DNA from 3 places in the Salinicoccus siamensis genome. Region 2 is predicted to be linked to each of the others. Evidence: predicted binding sites of a transcription regulator. Region 2 holds the regulator's gene; each other region holds the start of a gene.
What was found. Region 2 encodes LexA, which represses DNA repair genes until DNA is damaged. Its sites were predicted from a motif close to CGAACATATGTTCG; they were not measured.
Positions count from the first base shown of each region.

Region 1: a site for LexA is predicted at 5,110-5,123, ahead of ACZ5LF_RS03550 (YolD-like family protein). Genes of this name have one in related genera too.
Region 3: a site for LexA is predicted at 4,036-4,049, ahead of ACZ5LF_RS05310 (Y-family DNA polymerase). Genes of this name have one in related genera too.

Region 1 is NZ_AP043765.1:697,304-704,482, forward strand. It holds gene ACZ5LF_RS03515 (NAD/NADP octopine/nopaline dehydrogenase family protein) at 1-988, shown strand, start outside; gene ACZ5LF_RS03520 (DUF2188 domain-containing protein) at 1,021-1,437, opposite strand; gene ACZ5LF_RS03525 (secondary thiamine-phosphate synthase enzyme YjbQ) at 1,507-1,905, shown strand; gene ACZ5LF_RS03530 (hypothetical protein) at 2,035-2,211, shown strand; gene ACZ5LF_RS03535 (metal ABC transporter solute-binding protein, Zn/Mn family) at 2,256-3,176, opposite strand; gene rpmG (50S ribosomal protein L33) at 3,519-3,668, shown strand; gene ACZ5LF_RS03545 (bifunctional 5,10-methylenetetrahydrofolate dehydrogenase/5,10-methenyltetrahydrofolate cyclohydrolase) at 3,784-4,656, shown strand; gene ACZ5LF_RS03550 (YolD-like family protein) at 4,682-5,068, opposite strand; gene ACZ5LF_RS03555 (lactonase family protein) at 5,209-6,228, shown strand; gene ACZ5LF_RS03560 (alpha-amylase) at 6,229-6,516, shown strand; gene ACZ5LF_RS03565 (GNAT family N-acetyltransferase) at 6,649-6,909, opposite strand; gene ACZ5LF_RS03570 (manganese-dependent inorganic pyrophosphatase) at 6,922-7,179, opposite strand, start outside.
Region 2 is NZ_AP043765.1:1,385,451-1,392,629, reverse strand. It holds gene panC (pantoate--beta-alanine ligase) at 1-527, shown strand, start outside; gene panD (aspartate 1-decarboxylase) at 524-916, shown strand; gene ACZ5LF_RS07225 (CAP domain-containing protein) at 977-1,966, shown strand; gene lexA (transcriptional repressor LexA) at 2,805-3,419, opposite strand; gene ACZ5LF_RS07215 (hypothetical protein) at 3,557-3,808, shown strand; gene ACZ5LF_RS07210 (DUF896 domain-containing protein) at 3,880-4,116, shown strand; gene tkt (transketolase) at 4,131-6,116, shown strand; gene ACZ5LF_RS07200 (YneF family protein) at 6,183-6,440, shown strand; gene ACZ5LF_RS07195 (ABC transporter transmembrane domain-containing protein) at 6,545-7,179, shown strand, end outside.
Region 3 is NZ_AP043765.1:1,021,511-1,028,689, reverse strand. It holds gene ACZ5LF_RS05320 (aminoacyltransferase) at 18-1,292, opposite strand; gene ACZ5LF_RS05315 (aminoacyltransferase) at 1,300-2,559, opposite strand; gene ACZ5LF_RS05310 (Y-family DNA polymerase) at 2,760-4,019, opposite strand; gene ACZ5LF_RS05305 (cation diffusion facilitator family transporter) at 4,153-5,151, shown strand; gene ACZ5LF_RS05300 (LCP family protein) at 5,207-6,199, opposite strand; gene ACZ5LF_RS05295 (DUF1002 domain-containing protein) at 6,349-7,179, shown strand, end outside.

The DNA.
Region 1 (7,179 bases), 690 kb from region 2:
CACACTGTACCATTCACCGTCGGCCATAAAAGATCCGCATTCTGACATTACGGAAGGTAAAGTACATTTTAGGGGAAGACCAATCAGGATCAGTGCATTCACAAGAAATCCAAAGGAAGCGGTGAAGGAGGCAGAAGTCGTCATGACCTGTCTGCCGACCCATATACTTTCAGATATGTTCGAAGAAATCATACCATATCTTGAAGCGGGTCAGATGATATTCATTAACGGTGCAAGTGCGATGAGCAGCATGAAGCTGTCGAAGCGGCTTGAACGGAAACGGCCGGAGATTTCGGTTATGATAGGGGAATCGATGTCCCTGACATATGCTGCACGTTATGATTACGCGACGAACGACGCGGACATCATATTAAGGAGCCGACATAACCTGTTCAGTGCCTATCCTTCGGGTGATACGGAACCAATGCTTTCGAAGCTGCATATGCTTTACGATACGCTCGTGCCAGCTGAGAATATACTTGAGACGACACTCAACAATGGCAATCCGGAAAGTCACCCGGCCCCTTCCATCCTGAATTCCGGCACCATCGACAATGATGGCGAAAACTTCTACCTGTACCGTGATGGTGTGACGGAACACACTGTAAAGGCTATAGAAGCGATTGATGGAGAGCGCCAGGAAATATGTAAAGTACTCGGTTTTGAAGTGTTGGATAAAGCGGGGCGTTCCGAACGGAGCACCTATTTCGAACCTGGAAAAGCGTTGAAGACACAATATAATGAAAGCCCGGTTCTTAGAGATCTTGCAGGTCCTACTGCACTCGACAACCGGTATATAGTGGAGGATGTCGGGCATGGGCTTGTGCTTTGGAAAAGCATTGCAGAAGCGCTTGATGTCCACACACCGACGATTGATGCAGTTATCCATCTGACTTCACTTATGTTGGAAGTCGACTTCATGCGTGAGGGGACGACACTTGAAAAGATTGGCCTTGATGCCTCGCATGACCTGAACCATCAAGTATAAAAATGACCCCGGTCAGTTGACCGGAGTTCCATTTACTCATCTTTATTGTGAATATGTGTGCGGGTCCCACGGTTTTCGGCAATTTCTTTAGCGCGCCTGACAGCGTCATCCTTATTATCATAAGTGTTGCTGGGCTGTTTTGCCCCTTTGGTCTGTACTTTCCATTCATCGTCTTCATAAAAGACTGAAACATCATTATCTGCAATCTTGCCACCCTGTGAGTTGGGGTCAGGTTTGTGTTGCGTAATTTTTTTATCCTTTAGTTCATCAAGATCTTTTTGTGAAGCGTCTTTATACCATTGTTCCGCCTGCTCGGTTCCGATCGGAATGGCACGTTCCTCATCGTATCCGTCCTTCAACATGGCGTTGATGATGTCGATCGCCTTTTTTCTTTCGAGTTCTTTCAAGTTCTTTAAGGAATCCGGGTAGTCATTCATGGTATAAGGCATTTGAATACCCCCTTTCATCGTGTTCTAGTAAGATTATACCCGGAAATAGGAAAGGTTAAAGGTGATAATATGCTTTTTACATTTGAAGTCGATACACATGAACGTACGGCATTTGTTAATATTGATGCCTTCGTCTTTGAAGCTTTGGAAAAAAGTGGCGTGCGATCAGGGATCATGACGGTCTTCACTCCCCATACGACAGCAGGAATCACAATCAATGAGAATGCGGATCCGGATGTTGTGAAGGATCTTGTATACGGGATAGATCTTACCTTTGACAACAAGCCGGCATATCAGCACTTTGAGGGGAATTCGGATTCCCATATGAAATCGTCGCTGACCGGCGCGAGTGAAACGCTCATAATCGAAAAGGGGGAAGTCCTCTTCGGAACATGGCAGAGCCTGTATTTTGCAGAGTTTGATGGTCCGAGGGCCCGACGGGTCCATATCAAAGTGATTGGTGACTGAGGCATGAAGCGCTCTGGCGAAAAGCGATAATGCAAAGTCTTCAGGTGGCCGATCGATGCTTTTCATATGTATTGCTTAAAATATAGTGGAACGGGTACAGTCCAGTAAATCATTTTATGGAGGTTCATCATGGAAGCGATTAAATCATTATTCTCATTCCTCTTCAAGCTTATTGCTGTATTGATTGTAGCAGGAGTGATTGGTGTAGCAGTATTGGCGTTTTTCCTGAAGCAGGATGTCAAAGAAATAAGGGAATTCACTGAGAGATTGAAGAAAGAGATTGAAGCGGAACCGAATCAAGTATAAAAGCTGGCCTCAAAGGGCCAGCTTTTTCATTTTGTTTGAAGCCATCAATCATTCAACGCCTTGTCGATGACTTCTACATTTTGCCGCATGACGGATTGATAGGTGGCGTCTTTTTCATCACTATCATACAGGACTGAAAGGTTATGGAATTCTAGTGGTTCTATGCCCGTCTCATTTTTTACAGTGTCTGCTATCTTGGAGGTGATGTTCTGTTCATAGAGGATATAAGGCACATCATGCGCTTTGATTTCTTCGACGATCTGCGTCAATTCCTGCTGGGAAAGCTCCTCGTTGTTCAAGCCGGAGATGCCCACCTGATTGAAGTGGTACCTGTTGGCGAGATAGCCGAGGGAGGCGTGGGAAATGTACACTGTATCGCGTTCGGTCTGCTCTGTGACCTCGGTGAACGCATCATGGATCGATTCAAGGTCGTCTTCCAACGCTTCATAGTTGTCCCTGTACAATTCTTCATGATCGGGATTCATTTCGATCAGCTGATCCTGGATGGATTTCGCCATCTCGATCGAAAGTTTCGGGTCGAGCCAGATGTGCGGGTCGCCTGCTTCTTCATGTGCATGCTCATCATGATCATGTTCTGTATGGAGATATGCGGACTCCGGAATGCTGTCTGCGGCTGAGAAGAATTCAGTGTGGTCACCGATTGAGCCTTCGATCTTCTTTGAGACGGGATCGAGCGCTTTGGAAGTGTAGATGAAGAGATCTCCTTCAGCATAGTTCAGGATATCCTTCTGCGTGGGTTCGTAAGTATGGACATCGGCGCCAGTGGGGTAGATGGATTCCACCTGTACTGTATCGCCCCCAATCGATTCGGTGAAGCTTTTTAGGGGGAAGACTGTCGTGTACACAGTCAATTCCTCTGTTTCTTCTTCATTTGCCGAATCTGCCCCACATGCACCAAGCAGCAGCAGGAGGATGGATAAAGCTGTCATCTTATAAGTTTTCATGGTATAGCCCCTCAATATAACGGAATGATTACGATTTATAATTATAGCGTATGATGCAGGGACGGGCAAGCGCAATTGCCCATTTTTTTACGTTCATCGATAAAAGTGTTGAAAAAAATTGAATAAACCTTTAAAATGGTTAAGGCGGTTCAAAAAAGGACAATACTGTCCGAATACCATCGTTTCATCCCGAATGGATGATCAACTGGCCAGTTGAAATGGAGTCCGTGATGTCTTTCAAAAAGGAACCGGGCATGGTATGACTGCAATATCAATGAAATTCAGATGTTCCTCACCATGAATGTGAAATGGAACAGGTAATGAGTAAAGGAGGCGTAACGAATGAGAGTAAATGTAACTTTGGCTTGTACAGACTGCGGAGACCGCAACTACATTACGACAAAGAACAAGAAAAACAATCCTGAGCGTATTGAAATGAAAAAATTCTGTCCAAGAACAAACAACTATACACTGCACCGTGAAACGAAGTAATATTAAGCCGCCCTGTTGGGCGGTTTTTTTATTTTCACTGATCGACAGTGTCCGTTACATGGAGCGGGGCGAAGTATGGTATATTTGATAAAAAGGCTGCAAAGGAGCATTTTCTATGACAACGATTATGGAGGGCAAGGCAGTTGCTGCACATCTTTCCGAAAAGATAAAGAAGGCGCTTAGTGAGTCTGATAAGCATGGCATCAGTCCGAAAGTGGCTTTCGTCAGGGTAGGGGAACGGTCTGATTCGATTTCCTATGAACGGGCGGCGATTAAAAGGTTCGAAAAATTTTCTATTGAGACAGAACAATACCATTTTCCAGATGATGTCTCGGCCCGTTCCTTCCTCAGCAAGTTCAGGGAAATAAATGAAGATTATTCCATCAACGGAATATTGCTGCTGCAACCTCTGCCGGAACACATAGACATGAAGCGAGTCGAGGAATTGATGAATCCAATAAAGGATATCGACGGCATGACGCCATTTAATCTGGGTCAAGTAGTGACGGATGATGAGAATCGTCTGGAACCTTGTACGCCTGCTGGGGTAATGGAGATGCTCGAGTTCTATGACATTCCTCTGAAAGGAAAGGATGTAGTCGTGGTAGGGGCAAGTGAAGTGGTTGGAAAACCATTATCATTGCTGTTTATGAACCGTGATGCGACAGTGACGACATGCAACGCCTATACCAATGATCTGGCTGGAAAGTGCCGCCAGGCGGATATCATTGTCAGTGCTGCCGGTGTCATCAACCTGATCGGGGCAGATCATGTGAAAGAAGGGGCTGTTGTGGTGGATGTCGGCATCAACTTCAATGATGCAGGTAAAATGGTTGGGGACGTGGATTATGACGCAGTACGCGATAAGACCTCCTACATCACGCCGGTACCAGGCGGAGTAGGGGCCATTACGACAACTGTACTCGCCTATCACCTGATGATGGCGACCGATTACCAAAAAGAACCTGTTCTATTTTTGGAACGTTAAAAAGCCGCACCCAGGTGCGGCTTTTTTAATGGTCGAGCATGGTGATGTCGAGGATGTCGATGAAAGAGATGAACACCATTTCATCTTCAGGCGCCAGACGTTGGCCAATCAGCATCAGACTCCATCTATCGACCCGGAGAAGCTGCAGATCGACATGAAAGCGCAACCCATCATAATAATATTCGATGCGCACGTTGCGCTTTTCATGGATGGCTTTTTTCATGGTGTGGTCCATTTCCGCCAGGCGGTCGTCAGATAGTTCGGGGCGGCTTATCTTTGATTGCGCCTCGATCATGGCGTCCACCCGTTCAAACTGTTCCGGCATGGTGGCGAATGGGGCCCACTTGATCATGCCACGCCCTTTTGGAATATTGCTGTCTAGCTGGTCGATGGGCATTTGCCGGTAATCCATAGCGATCCCCTCTTTCCAGTAGAGTTATATACGCCATTATACGAACATACGTTCTGTTTTGCAACTGCGGATAATTTCGTTTAGTGAAAATCAGCAGGTATGCTAATATAAAGGCAAACTGAACCTTAGGGGGAATATGCATGATTGGATACATCGGCACGTATACAAAGGACCATGGCAAGGGTATCTATCAATTTGACCTTGACCTGAAACAAGGTGTATTCGGGGAGATTAGGGAAGCAGCGGAAACACCGAATGCAACATACCTTGACATTCACAAAGACCGTCTGTATGCAGTTAAAAAGGGCAAGGCGAAATCAGGCATCGCAACTTACGATATCAGCGACCCGAATACCGGTGACCTCAACCTGATAGAGGACTGTCTCAGAGAAGGAGCTTCCGCGTGTCATCTGACCTTGACATCAGACCAGAATTATCTTATCGATGCGGTATATCTATCTGGAGAGATCCGTCTGTATCGCGTCGATGAGCGTGGTGTGGTGACAGAACGGCTGGATGTTTTCCAGGTTGAGGGGAATGGCCCCCATGAACGTCAGGACAGTCCGCACTCCCACTTTGTCGTCGAGACTCCGGACCGAAAATATATTGCAGCAGTCGATCTTGGTGCAGATAAGATTGTTACGCTTGAAATCAAAGGTGACCGACTTGTTAAAGTGGCAGAATCAAATGTGGCGGCAGGCAGTGGCCCGAGACACTTGGTGTTCGACAACAATGGCCGCTATGCCTATATCTTTACCGAACTATCGAATGAAGTGATCGTAGCCGCTTATGAAGACGGGAAATTTTCCCCACTAAAGACATATTCGGCACTCCCGGAATCTTTCAGCGGACATTCGCAGGGGGCGGCAATACGGAAACATCCAAACGGAAAGTTCATTTATGTTTCAAACAGAGGGCATGACAGTATCGCTGTGTTTGAAATCATATCTGATGGTGAGGAACTCAAACGCCTCCAGATCGAATCTACCAACGGAGACTGGCCGCGGGACTTCAATATTACCCCTGACGGCAATTTCCTTGTGTGCGCCCATGAACGCTCTCATAATGTAGTGCTGTTCAAGATCACTGAAACAGGCACAATCGTGCGTCAAGAGGGTGAATTAGAGGCTCCGGAAGGCGTTTTTGTAGGGTTTTTATAGATGAATAAAAAATTTTTATGGCCTTTTCTGCTTCTGCTTTTGCTTCTTCTGCTGTTCTTGCCGCTTGCTGATCGGACCAGTGGCTCAGAACGTGTCATCATCGATCACAATAAAAGACAGCTGGTGCATCCGGCCTGTTTCGATCAGGCAGATCTGACGAATTACATCGATGAAGTTTCCTATTCTAGGGCTACAGAGGACCTTGACTACAAGATCAAGGACGAGTGCTCGATGGAAAGGCTCGAGAAGGGTAGAGAGAGTGTAATAAGTAAAATATTAAATGAATGACCATGTTTACTATTCAGAATATTTGTGATATTATTTGATCATACCTTTTTTCCATTCTTTTCAACTATTTGATTTTGAAATTGCCTTTCACAACAAAGGACCCGCCACTTTTGTGGCGGGTCCTTTGTTTATCTACATCCTTATGTCATCGTACTCTGGACCGCGTATGGCATGCGGTACATACGGACATGTCGGCTTGATTTTCTTATTGTTCTCTCGGGCCATTGCGACAATTTCATCGACGAGGTCTTTTGCGAGGCCTCTGTTGCGCTGTTCCGGTACTGTATAGGTGCCGGTCACATCATAATAGTCTTCTTCATCTGTATAGATCAGTTCTGCGATGGATTGACCTTCTTCTTCAATATAGAGTTTGCCCGGTTCTTTCTTCATCATATTATCATCCTCCTAGGACAATGCCTTTGTGATCTGCGGCACCACTTGCTTCTTGCGTGATACCACACCTTCCAAAACTGCCGAGTTTTCATCCAGTGAAACATCGAATGCTTTTTCAACGGAACTTGAATTCTCCCCAAGGGCAAGTATCTTCGAGTTGGAGTTGATGATGTCAGTGACGACGAGGACGAACAGACCATAGCCCTCTGACTCGATCTGAGCTCTTATCGCGTCTTCAAGTTCCGTTTTCCTGTCAAACACTTCATCGAC
Region 2 (7,179 bases):
TTGGCTTAAAATCCATGGCCTCGATACTCGACGGCATCAGAAGACCCGGCCATTTTGAAGGGGTGGTGACCGTTGTCAACAAATTATTCAACATCATACGCCCGGACTTTGCGGTATTCGGAGAAAAGGACCGTCAACAGCTGATGATCATAAAGCGCATGGTCCAGGACTTCAACCACGAAGTCGAAGTCATCGGCGTGCCGACCGAGCGCGAACATGACGGATTGGCAAAGAGCAGCCGGAACGTTAATCTCTCCGAAAGCGAACGTACTGAAGCTCCTGAAATCCACCTCGCGCTTGTAAAGGCAGAGGAAAGCATAAAACACGGCAAAGTTGACGCTGAAGCGATCAAAGAGGACATAAGGACCCATATCGAATCGAAGACATCAGCGCACGTGGACGATCTGCAGATCTACACCCATCCAGGACTTGATGCTGTTCAAAACATCGAGGGGGATGCTATAATATTCATTGCTGTAAAGTTCGAAAGAACACGGTTAATAGATAATATGTTGGTGATGAAATGATCAGAACAATGATGAATGGCAAGATCCATCGTGCAAAAGTGACAGAAGCAAACTTGAATTATGTCGGCAGCATCACAATCGATCCTGATTTCCTTGATGCAGCCAATATCCTCCCGAATGAGAAGGTCCAGATCGTCAATAACAATAACGGCGAGCGGATTGAAACGTACGTCATCGAAGGCAAGCGGGGCTCGCGTGAAATATGCTTGAATGGGGCAGCAGCCCGTAAGGTACAGGTTGGGGACACAGTCATCATCATCAGCTATGTTCAGCTGGATGACAGTGAATTGGAGACATTCAAGCCGAATGTCGTGCTGATGGGTGAGGATAATACAATTGTAGATGAGGCGTATTTCGAAGAGCGGCAAACCGAATATATTCCAAGATAAAGTAATTAGACGAAAGTTTAATTACTTTTTTTAAAATATACGCGGAGGGGAGGTGCCTGTATGATAAGAAAAGTGTTTATGATCGTAATCCTATACTTCGTTTGGATGTTTACAGCTCCTGTGCTGCAATCCTATGATTTTGAAGAAGGGATGGAGTTGTCCTACTTGCGTGGATGGCTTGAAGAGAACATTTATCCTTCTTATAATATGGATAAAATCCATCAGGTGAACAGCGACCAGACACAGGAAGTGGAGATTGCGCTCGACAATGAATATGATACTACCGGTAAAGAACATATCGGCTCGGAATATGAAGGAGAGTTCTACATTGAAAGTGAGCCAGGCGTGTTCCATATGGTATTGGTTAAAGATCAGAGGGTAGTCGGCGCCTATACAAACAGTGGGGACGTATCAGTCGAGACGATCAACATTGAAGGGTTGGAGAGGGAACAGGTCGACTCCATATATGGTACTCCGGAATCAACCATCAAGAAGGGATGGAAGCGGCTGCGTGTGGATAATGAAGAATATGCAGTCTATGATATTAATGGCACATACGTCTATTTCTTCTATGATCTTCACAAATCGGATCAGGTGAACGGTCTGCTTGTCGTCGATAAAGAGGCCTTTGGTGAAAGCAGCGCCCTTTATAATCATCCTGAACCGGCAGATAATTCCAAAATGAACCATCTACTCGTTAATGCAACCAGACAGGAATACGGTCTAGAACCTTTGTCCTGGGACGAAGCGGCTTCAAAAGCCGCGCTCGGACACAGCAGCGATATGGTTGAGAAGGATTACTTCAATCATGATTCCCCGGACGGCGTGACGTTGAAGAGTCGTTTGGAGTCAGCTGATGTATCGTACAGGATGGCAGGGGAGAATATCGCTATGGGGCATACTTCACCCATCTTCTCCCACCATAGCCTCATGAATTCGCCCCCGCACCGGGAGAACACATTGAAAGCCAGTTTTACACATCTGGGGGTCGGTACAGCATATAATGAAGAAAATGTGCCCTACTATACGGAAAATTATATAAGGAAGTAAAGAAGACGATTCTTTGGTCGTCTTTTTTATTTCATCAGGAATATCGGCTGGAACAGATTTCATATGCACCTTTCATGTCAAAGAAAAGGGCCCGGAATAATTGCTTGGAAGGTGACAAACTGCCCAGTTCTCTATACGTTGCTACTTGTTATATAGTGAAATATGCATCATATGGCCCTCTGTATTGACTCTATGGTCAAGTGACATACATTCTGTTCATCAGAATGGCTCCACATTGTTGAAGTACGAGTTCGAAATGCTATAATTTAAGTATTAATGCACTTGGGGGGGAGCGTGTATTGATGGCGATTAGATATCAATGGGGAGAGAAGGGGGACTCACATTGCATTGTCGACTATAGCCTTGGATGAAAACTTCAGAACGCAAAGACATAGCCGTAAAATTTTTTTGGGCGTCAATGATTCGGAGCGAAACCATATCACATGTGGTTACATAGTTGGACTGTTTTTTCATTATAGTGTATAGAAAGGCGTCTGCAATAATTTTTTATTTAGATGACCCTCCCATTCATGTATTGAGGATTAAATTTGCGAATAATGTTTCGTCTGCCGAAATAAAGGGAATATAAAGGAGCCGCCTTATATATTTAATATGGAATCATCTTTCCAGATCACCATCCTGAATCAAGCAAAAACGAGGGGATGCAATTGAAACATAAAACAGAGGATAAACAAACACAAGATCCAAAAGATATTTTAGAACAAATCAGAATCATACTTGATAGATAAAACATTCGAAACAAAGGATATTGACAGGATGGATACGGAAAGGCAAAAGGGCGCATCGTAAAGATGCGCCCTTTTATATATGAAATCCTTTAAAATGCACGGAACAGCCCGACGACTTTACCGAGGACAGCGACACTGTCCAAGATGATTGGTTCCATTGTCGTGTTTTCAGGCTGCAGCCTATAGTAGCCATTTTCCTTATAGAAACGTTTGACCGTTGCTTCATCGTCATCCGTCATTGCGACGATGATATCGCCATTATGGGCAATGTTCTGCTTGCGTACTATCACTCTGTCCCCATCATGGATGCCTGCATCGATCATGCTGTCCCCAGCTACATTGAGGAGGAATATCTCACTGTTGTGGTTCGCTGTGAAGTGTTCGGGGAGAGGGAAGTACTCATCGATATTCTCTACGGCAGTAATCGGCAGTCCGGCTGTAACCTTACCGAGGACCGGGACATGGATTACAGCACCATGGTTCTCGTTCTCTTCCGTGATGACTTCGATAGCCCTGGGCTTTGTCGGGTCCCTTTTGATGAAACCCTTTTCCTGCAGTTTAGCCAGATGGCCATGGACCGTTGAGCTCGATTGGAGCCCGACTGCATTGCCGATTTCCCTGACACTCGGCGGATAGCCTTTATCCTTCACTGTGGATTTGATGAATTGGTATATTTGTTTCTGCCTGTCTGTTAGCGCCTTCATAGTTATTACCTCCGCCTTATTGTTGTTTAAATTTTATCATATGAGAGGGCATCTTACAAACATTTGTTCGCTATCCATTGACCCGGAACAGGCGTTCTGTTACTATGTTTATACAAACATATGTTCTGGAGGTAGTAATGATGACATTGAAGGAATTTAAACTACTGGGTATGGTCTTTATATTTGTTTTCGCTGCTGGCCTCATTTTCATGTTGGATTCCCACAAGGAAGGGAATAGTAATTCTGAAGTTGTCTATATAGATGAGTACCAGGTCGTCACACATGACGATGCCCCCCTCCCTGTAGAGGAGACGGATCTATCGGCTGAAGAATACGCCGAGCGCAGCAATATGGAGCAGTTGATGGAAATGATTGGATTCATAAGATGACTTTAAAGTGTGAGAATGGTCTCACACTTTTTTTTATGGTAGATTATAAGAAAGTGGACAGGAGGGCTGCTATGTTAGACAAAGATAAGATTCAGCGGATCAATACGCTCGCTGCCAAAAAGAAGTCGGGCAGCATTACAGGGGAGGAACTCTCTGAACTGAAAGGTTTGAGGACAGAGTATCTTAAAAACTTCCGTTCCTCATTCAAGAAACAGGTGGAGAACACTAAAGTCATCGATCCTGAAGGCAATGATGTGACCCCTGAAAAAGTGAAGAAAATCCAAGCAGATAAAAATAAAAATTCATAAAGGAGTATGCGCAAATGACTTTTGATAAGACAGACCAACTGGCTATCAACACAATCCGCTCACTATCCATCGATGCGATCGAAAAGGCGGCTTCCGGCCACCCGGGCCTCCCTATGGGGGCCGCGCCGATGGCCTACACACTCTGGTCCCGCCATCTGAACTTCAACCCGAACTCAATGGACTGGTTCAACCGTGACCGTTTCGTATTGAGTGCGGGCCATGGGTCCATGTTGTTGTATAGTCTGCTGCACTTGAGCGGTTCGCTTGAAATGGAAGAGTTGAAGAATTTCAGGCAGTACGAGTCGAAGACGCCTGGGCACCCTGAATTCAAACATACCGAAGGAGTGGAAGTGACGACAGGACCATTGGGTCAAGGCTTCGCAATGAGTGTCGGTATGGCAATGGCTGAAAAGCACCTGGCAGCCCGCTTCAATAGGGATGGCTATGATGTGATGGACCACTACACTTATGTCATCGCGAGCGATGGTGATTTGATGGAGGGTGTCTCCCATGAAGCAGCATCACTGGCCGGTCACCTGGCGTTGGACAAACTGATTGTGCTTTATGACTCAAACGACATATCGCTTGATGGTGATCTCGACATGAGTTTCTCAGAAGATGTGGGCACACGTTTTAAAGGATATAACTGGCACTACATCAAAGTGGAGGATGGCAATGACTGCGATGCCATAGATAAAGCGATAAAGAATGCCAAGACATCAACTCGTCCGACACTTATCGAAGTGAAGACGATCATCGGCTACGGTTCCCCGAACAAGCAGGGCAAAAGTGCCTCACACGGTGCGCCGCTTGGTGAAGAGGAACGCAAGGCAGCTTTTGAATATTATGGTTTGGACCCGGAGAAGACATTCGATGTCGACCCGTCGGTCTATGAACGCTTCAGTGAAACGATGAAAACAAGAAGCAATGAAAAAGAAGAAGCCTGGAATGAAATGCTTAAAGGCTATAAAGAAGCACATCCAGAACTGCATGCTGAGTTCGAGGAGGCCGTCCACCACCGTCTGCAAGACGATTATGATAAGGATATGCCTTATTATGAAGCGGGCGAGGCGAAAGCCACACGTGCTGTTTCAAGCGATATGATACAGGCGCTCTCTGACTCCGTTCCGACATTGTTCGGTGGTGCTGCAGACCTCGCGAGCAGCAATAAGACCAATGTAAAGGATGAGGAGGATTTCGGTCCCGATAATTATGCCGGACGGAACATCTGGTTTGGCGTCAGGGAATTCGGCATGGCCGCTGCATTGAATGGCATGGCAGCACACGGCGGCCTCCGTCCTTACGGTGGTACGTTCTTCGTCTTCAGTGACTATTTGAAGCCAGCCATGCGTTTGAGCGCGCTGATGAAGCTGCCTGTAACTTACGTACTCACCCATGATTCAATCGCAGTAGGAGAAGACGGTCCGACGCATGAACCGGTAGAACAGCTTGCCGGTCTGCGCGCCATCCCGAACCTCAATACAATCAGACCGGCAGAAGGCAATGAAACACGTGCGGCCTGGAAGATAGCGATGGAAGCTGAAGATACACCGACGGCCCTTGTGCTGACACGTCAAAATGTCAAAACGATAGATGTGCCATACGATGTTGTTGAAGAAGGGGTCAAAAAAGGTGGATACCTGGCCTACGACGAAGGGGATGATGCGATCCTATTCGCTTCCGGAAGCGAGTTGCCACTGGCTGTCGATACGGCAGAACAGCTTAATGCACAAGGTGTAAAAGTGAAAGTCGCCTCCATCCCGAATATGCAGCAGTTCCTGAAGCAGGATGAAGCCTATATCGAAAGTGTACTGAACACGCACATCGAAAACCGGACCGCCATTGAAATGGCAGCCAGTCTGGGATGGCACCGTTTCATCGGCATGAAAGGCAAATTGCACACAATCGATACGTTCGGTGCGAGTGCGCCTGGCGACATAGTCGTCGAAAAATATGGATTTACCGTCGAACGGATCCTAGAGACGGTGATGGAGAAATAATCTGTTGAAAAACACCTGTTTTTAATGTAGACTTTATACTGTTCTACGAAGAAAGAGGTGAGCAGTTTGGCTACATGGATCTGGATACTGATTGTTATTGTTGCACTCATCGGTGGCGTTGCCCTTGGCTTTTTCCTGGCACGGAAATATATGATGGATTACCTCGAAAAGAATCCACCTATCAATGAAGAGATGCTCAGGATGATGATGATGCAGATGGGACAGAAACCTTCCCAGAAGAAAATCAATCAGATGATGACAATGATGAATCGCAGTGCCGATTCCAAATCAACAAAAGAGCGTATGAAAGCATCAAAAAAATAAAGATGAACCCTTCTCTATAGAAGGGTTTATTTTTTCACCCAAAATATTTCAATTTTCGAAATATATGGTAGAATTTAATTGCACTCAATTGAAGGGGGGATGGCATGAAAGTATTTAAAAAGTTGGGATGGTTCTTTAAAAGGGAACGAAAAAATTACACCGGCGGCATCATCATGCTGATACTCGTTGCATTGATGGAACTGGTGCCCCCGCAAGTCATAGGATGGGTCATCGACGGGATAAGGCAGGAGACGCTGACCGCGGAGATACTCGGACAATTCATCATTCTGCTTATAGTGGTGGCGATTTTGACATACATATTCAGATATTTTTGGCGCATCATGATCTTCGGTGCGAGTTATCGGCTGGGTAAAATTCTGCGTGCATCGCTCTACAATAAATATTCACAGATGAGCCCTGCGTTCTATCAGAAGAGGCGTACCGGGGACCTGATGGCCCATGCCACCAATGATATACAAGCAGTCCAGGCTACTGCCGGTGCCGGTATTCTGACCATTGCCGATTCACTGATCACCGGAGGGGCGGTGCTGGTGACGATGGCTGTTACAATCAGCCCCAAACTGACATTGATGGCGATGATTCCGTTACCTTTCATGGTGATATTAACGAGCTATTACGGCACACTCCTAAACCGCGGTTTCAAGAAGGCGCAGGCTGCCTTCAGCATGCTCAACGATAAGACTCAAGAAAGCATATCGGGCATCAAGGTGACCAAGAC
Region 3 (7,179 bases), 360 kb from region 2:
CAACCCTCCTTCACTATTCAGTTGCTTTTTGAAGCTGTCTTCTGTTCGATTTTACGTTTCACCTTATAGAGATTATAAGGCACTTTACTGATGACCTTGACGAAATCACCGACCAGTTCCTCTATTTCAGCGTTGAAGCCACGTTTGAAACGGTAGACGCCGTAATCCTCCCCATCTTCAGAGAAGTCACCGCTCACCCCGTAGAAGTTATATCTGTCGATGCCATTCTCCAGACAGTATTTCATCATTTCAAAGTGCATCATGTAGGGTCCGACAAAATGGGCGAACTCGCTTGAACTCGCACCTGAGTTATAGACCATCTCATAAGGGGTTTCAAAGTAGATGCCCGCCCCAAGATTCAGGACATTCCCTTCCTTTTCACTTATCTCCATGGCACTTTTGCGATCTTCAGTCATCTTGTTGATCTGTTTATCATGTTCAGCAATCTTATTCAGAGTCTTATCATTCTTGCTGTCCTTCTGCATGAGCTGGTCCCGCTTCCGCTCATTGTCTGTGATCTCCTGCGACAGGTTCTCTACGTATTCATCCAACTCTATATACGCAAGGGGGATAAGGACCTTATCTCCATAGGCTTTCTTGAAATTGGAGAAGTATTCCTTCGGATTCGGATGGGTGAAGAACCCCTGCCTCTCACTTGTATCCAAGTAGAGATCCATGAATATATCGATCTCATCGAGATCGAGGAACCGCACCTTCACACCGAATTTCTGTGCTTTCTTTATATTCCGCTTCCTCTGTGAATCGAAGGACTTAAAGAGGCTCTTTTCATCATGGCCCGACAAATCGAGGACACTCATCCACCGCGCCTGGGATGTTTTAGAATAGCCGCGGGTGAACCCTTGATGCACATATCCTTCATCTTCCATCAGTCTGATCAATGCATCCTGGGCCGGATATTCCTCTTTAGGCACTACATCCTTATCATATTTTCTATAGATCCAATTCGGATCAAGTTTTACATACAGTCCGTCATTCTTCTTGAGATAGGTTGTCAGCTCCTGCAGATAGAACTTTACAAGGTCGTGATCATGGTAATCCAGTACGGGCCCGCGGTTGGAATAATAGAAATATTTGCCGAGGACCGTTTTCTTCAATGTGAAGAGACATGCTGCTATCACCGTACCACTTGCATCCTTAACGCCAAGCAGGCGTACCTTCTGTTGATCCATCTCCCTATTCTTTTTATTTTCTATCATCTGGAAAAAGGCCGATTCCTCTCCTTTTTCTATATAATCTTTATATTCCTTTTCAGTCAGTTCAACGAATTTCATCCGTTTGTTACCTCCCTATTCTCTCTCTTAGTTTTACGAGTGACTGATACACCCTATACGCCGGCTTATTGATCGGCTTGATGAAATCGCCGATATATTCATAGACTGTGGCGTTGAATCCTTTTTTGAACTGAATGACGCCGTAGTCTTCCGCTTCTTCTGAAAAGTCTCCACTGATGCCGTAGAAGTTATACAGTCCAATATCATGGTCCAGGGCATAGTTGATCATATGCCATTGGATCAGATAACTGCCCGCGAAATGCCTGAAATCATTATCGCTGCCTCCTGCAAGATAAACCACTTCATGCGGGGTGATGAAATAGTAGGCACTCGCTATGGGAAGCTCATTGCCGTGGGTTTCACGTAATGTATGGCCTTCCTGCAATTTATCTTCTATATTTTCGAGCTGAGCCGTCAGATTCGTTATTTTCTTTTCAGCTTTACTGTTGGCTGGATCTTTTTCGAGGTCACGATTCGCTTTACTGATGTTTTTCATCAATGCGTCCCGATCCTTTGTGATCGATGCGACATATTCATCCAAATTGACATACACAAGTGGAATCAGGACATTGTCTCCAAAGTGCTGCTTACGGCTGATATAGTAGGAATCATCGCGGTCTGTGAAGGATTTCATTTCAGATGTATCCCTCATGAATTTCCTGAAGACATCTATCTCGTCAAGCCCAAGATAACGGACATGAAGACCATGCTTCTGTGCTTTTTTTATATTCCGCTTCCGGAGGCTATCCATATCATTCAACACAGCTTTGCTGTCTTTATCTCTAAGGTCAAGAACCGAATGCCATCTGATCTGGACGATTGGATCGAATCCGACGGAGAATCCTTCATGTGTAAAGCCCAGTGCTTTGAAGTAATCGAATATATAGCGGTTCCCCCTATCTTCGAGGATATCGCCTTCGTGGTTGCGTTCTTTGATTACTTCATAGGGGTCTACTCTGACATGCATCACTTTCTTTGGTTTCAAGAAGGCATTAAGCCCTTCGAAAAATGTATCGAACACCTTTTTATCTGAATAGTCCATGACGGGCCCACGATTGGTATAGGCATATTTGAATACCTTCATTACAGGGGTCAGGGTGATGAGGCAGGCCGCTTTTACCGCTTCCCCGTCCTTCACGCCTATCAGGTAGGTTTCAACACCCTGCTCAATTTTCAGACGATAATTATCCACCGTCTGTGTAAAATGACTGAAGTGTGTCCGTGTGAACTGTTCGAACTCCTCAGTGGTCAACTCTGTAAATTGCATAATGGCACTCCTGTCAACTAATTTTGATACTCCGAATATATTATCAGATTCCAAACTTAATGCGAATTGAAACCTCATAAATATATATAGTCTCCTCCATTATATCATCTGCGGACGGTACTGGCAGTATTTCTGCGAAGTTCATGTCTACACGACTACAATTCACTGTCATTTCCATCGGGAAGCTACACGAAAGACATTTATCTTTTATGGCCAGCTATCAACCCTTCCCTAAGCTTAAGCGTCGAAGGTGCTGTACAACTCAGGGCCCTCATCACGCTGAGTTGTCCAAACCGGACCTTTAATGCATCAATCGTCCTAAGAAAATCCTGCCTCTTCAATTCGCCCGGGTCTTCGAACAGGGATAACTGCCTCATGTCATCTGGTGTCAGGTTTGTCAAAGAGATGCTTAAAGTGCGGTACATCGCATAGGCATCTGCCATACTGACGATGTGTTCCCATACACCCTGCATGATGATGTTCCCGTCATTCGTCCCCCCCTCTAACGTGAACTGCTTTCGATATAGCTTGCCATCTGCTGTCCCTACAGAAAAATGGATGGTGCGTACCAACCGTTTTGATAGACGCAAACGATGCGTCACTTCATCAATATGCTCAAGCATTACAACATAGACTTCATCAAGGTGATAATCACGCATAAGGATTTGACTTTTGGCAATGGAAGGCGCATGTACACTATGCTTTTCACTGATGGTGCTGAAATCGATGCCATTGGCATGCAGATGCCAATCGACACCGATGATGCCAAAGTCCCGCTTCAAATATTCGGGCGGGTAGTGTGCCAGGTCACCCACTGAAAATATGCCGCGTTCATTCAAACGGGCTTCACTATTCTTGTTGATCCCCCACAGTGTTCTAAGCGGTTTGATATGCCACATTTTTTCAGGTACGTCCTCATAGCGCCACTCCGCTATACCAGAAGGCGCACGCTTCGCTTCGATATCCAGCGATAACTTACTGAGCAGCGGGTTCTCCCCAATGCCGACGGCACAATCAATACGCGTCTCCTGATAGATCTCTTTCCTGAGGCGTAGGGCCAGTTCCCAAGGACTTTCTTCAAACAACCGGAAACTCTTTGTAACATCCATGAAGTACTCATCCACGGAATATTGATGAAAATCTTCTGGAGCGACGTATTTCAAAGCAATTTCCGTTATTCTGGAAGAATAATCGAGATATGTCTTCATTGAGGGATTAATGATATAAATATCTTTACGGTTCGGAATTTCAAACAACCGACTGCCAGTCTTTATCCCCATTCTTTTGAGGGCTGGTGTTGCAGCCAATACAACTGCCCCCGGGTTTTTAGTGTCTGCCACTACCGCAAGACGTGTCGTGAGTGGATCTAGACCCTCCTGGATGCAGGAAACACTGGCAAAGAAGCTTTTTTGGTCCACACAGAAAATGTGCCGTTTTGGGCAGATATGATAGTTATACATGTAATCCCCTCCGAATAGAACGTATGTTCGCATACCCGTAAATTCATCATATCATAAAATAGGAAGGTCAAAACATGATTATTTATGGATTTGGGTATGATATATTGTAAAGATCAGTAAGGAGGAAAATGATTTGAAGGATATCATCGCATTACTTAAGAAAGGCAGTGGAGCATCGCTGACTGCATCTATCGTCAATTTCTTCATCGCAGCCATAAAAGGCAGTGCTTTCATACTGACGGGAAATGTTGCCATGTTTGCTGAGATGATGCATTCCATTGGCGATGCACTTAACCAGTTCTTTGTTTATGTAGGCTCCGGATTGTCGAAGAAAGCGCCGACCAAACGCTTCCCCTTCGGCTTTGGACGTCTCGTGAATCTTGTTTTACTATTTGCCGTCATCATCGTCGGTATATTGGCATATGAGACGGTGCGCGAGGGGCTAAAGCACATTTTAGAACCGCTTCCGGTGGAAACCGATACAACAATGCTGCTCATCAACATCGGCGTTCTCGCTATGGCCGCCATACTTGAGGCGTTCGTTCTATTTAAGGCAGGTAAAGAATTGCTCAAACAGGCAGATCAGCCTTTTGATGGCTTAAAGCCGCTTACGACAAGCTTTATCCATATGGACCGTGCAAAACCGGCGACCAAATTGGTGTTCCTGGAAGATACGGTTGCAACCGGTGGTGCACTGCTCGCCATCCTTGCCATACTAATTGCACGCTTTACAGGATTTTCCCAAGCAGAAGGCATCGCCTCGATCATGATCGGTATCGCCATGTTCTACATCGTCTACAAAATTTTCATGGAGAATGCCGCGGGGGCACTTGGTGAACACGACCCGCGCATGGAACAGCGTGTTTCGGAGATTGTGCTGAGACATGATGAAATCAGAGATATACGTAAGCTCTTCGTCATGAAGGAAGGGGACCTCCTCCACGTTGAAATTGTGGCGGAACTGGATCCCGACCTCTCTGTTGAAGAAGTAAACGCCATCCGGGATGACATAGAGGAGATGATCCTGAAACAAAGGCATGTCGTTGATGTAAATACAGAATTTGAGGTCGATGACGGGCACCGGGCATGGCCGCAGACCCAGAATGAATTGGATAAAAAGCCTAAAAAATAATTATGCTCCAAATAAAAAAGGATGGCCCGCAGCGGCCATCCTTTTTTTGTCTTGCCTATTCAGTTGTAGTCTCGCCTTCAGCCGAATCTTCAGCATTGTTTTCCAAAAACTCATGCATATACTGGCTATTGGCCTCAAAATCGAGATCGATTACATTGCCGGCGTGTGACGTATCCATAAATTGGTAGGTGCCTTCTACCGGTACTGTAAGCGTGTCTATGTCCTTATCACTTCTTAGGAGGAAGGAGGCCATCATCCTATACATCTCCCCATCGGTCATGCTCGTGTTGACGTGGCCCATGCCCGTCCCTGCAATTTTAGGCAGTTTCAACACGCCACCGATCGTCAGCACTTCATCCTTCAGGGCGGTGATGACTTGCTGTTGACGCCTTACCCGGCCAAAGTCCCCTTCTTTATCCTGGCGGAACCTTGCATAAGCAAGAAGCTCCTGTCCATTAAGACGCTGTTCACCCTTTTTCAGTTCAACATCAATCTTTTCGGACATATCCTTTTCGACGTCTATCATCACCCCTTTTTTGTTGACCACATCCACTACGGATTCAAATGCTTTGTAGTCAACGACTGCATACTCTTCGATCTGGATGCCGAAGTTCTTTTTGATGGTGCGTCTAAGGAGTTCCACGCCCCCGAGCGAATAGACGGAATTTATCTTGTAGCTTTGAAAACCGGGGATATCCACATAGATGTCCCGCATCATCGATACGAGTTTCATATCCTTATTCATATAATCATATTGGCCAAGCATGATGACGTCCGTGCGTTGTGCCCCGTCAACTTCACGATCTGCCCCTAACAGCAGTATGGTCTTCTTGCCATCATTATTGTCATCCCCACCGAATTCATGTGCCTCTTGTTCGACTCCCTTGTCCTCGGCTATATCCAACCCGGATTGATAGGAGAAGAAGATATACAAAACGATGAAGATGAGCGCTATAAATATAATTAAAGGAATCAGCGTACGCTTGCGCAACCGTTTTCTTTTCATACCCTCACTAGTGCGTCCAGAACGTCTATAGTCGTTATCCATGATACTTGGCTCCCGTCATTAATGTATTCAATCATTCTATCGCGTTTAAAAAGAGATTAAAAGAGAAAACCGCATTTGACCGGATATAATAAATTGTAGAAAGTAATGAGCATATAGTAGAATATAAATATTAGATAAGGAGGGTTATGATGATCCGGAATTGGTTTTTTATCGCATTGGTGGCCCTGGTGCTGATACCCACTGAAGTGCAGGCGGCCGAGTGGCAGGAAGCTGTTACCGTCTATGGTGCCGCCCTTGAGGACGATCCCCAGCTGTTGGAGGATACCGAAGGCATACTCGGTACAAAAAAAGAGGACAAAATCACATTCGTCAACTCGGAGGATGTCGCCAAATACATCGGCAAGGATTATGACGATGCCGTACTCAAATCAAGCATCCGCATCATTCAGAGGGAAGATGGATATGGACTTGACATCACCGTAGATGAAACGATGGGTAAGATTACCCAAATTACGGAAGAGACATATAAAAACGCCCTGCTCACATCGGGTATTACAGATGCGGAAGTCACGATCGGAGCCGCTCAAGATGTCACAGGGGAAAGTGCCCTCTCAGGGATATATAAGGCATTTGAAGCACAGGGGCAGGAAATTGATACCGACCGCACCCGCAATTCCCAGGATGAGTTGGAAGCCATATCAGATATCTCAAAAGAAAATGCGCAAAAAGAAGGGTTTTCACAGGAACAGCTGAATAAAGCCATTACAGACATTAAAATTGAAATCATCAATCAGGGCGGGAATCTGACTGAAGCGGATATTCGCCGAATAGTAGAGGAACAGTTGAATGAGAACGGTCTGGATGGCATAGTGACGGGTGATCAAATCAACCGCCTCGTCAATATTCTGATACAAATACAGAACACGAATATATTTACAGATGAAGAAGCAGAACGCCTCAAGGACAGCGCCCAGAACCTGATCGATGAAATAAGGTCAAGCGATGCATTCAAACAAGCG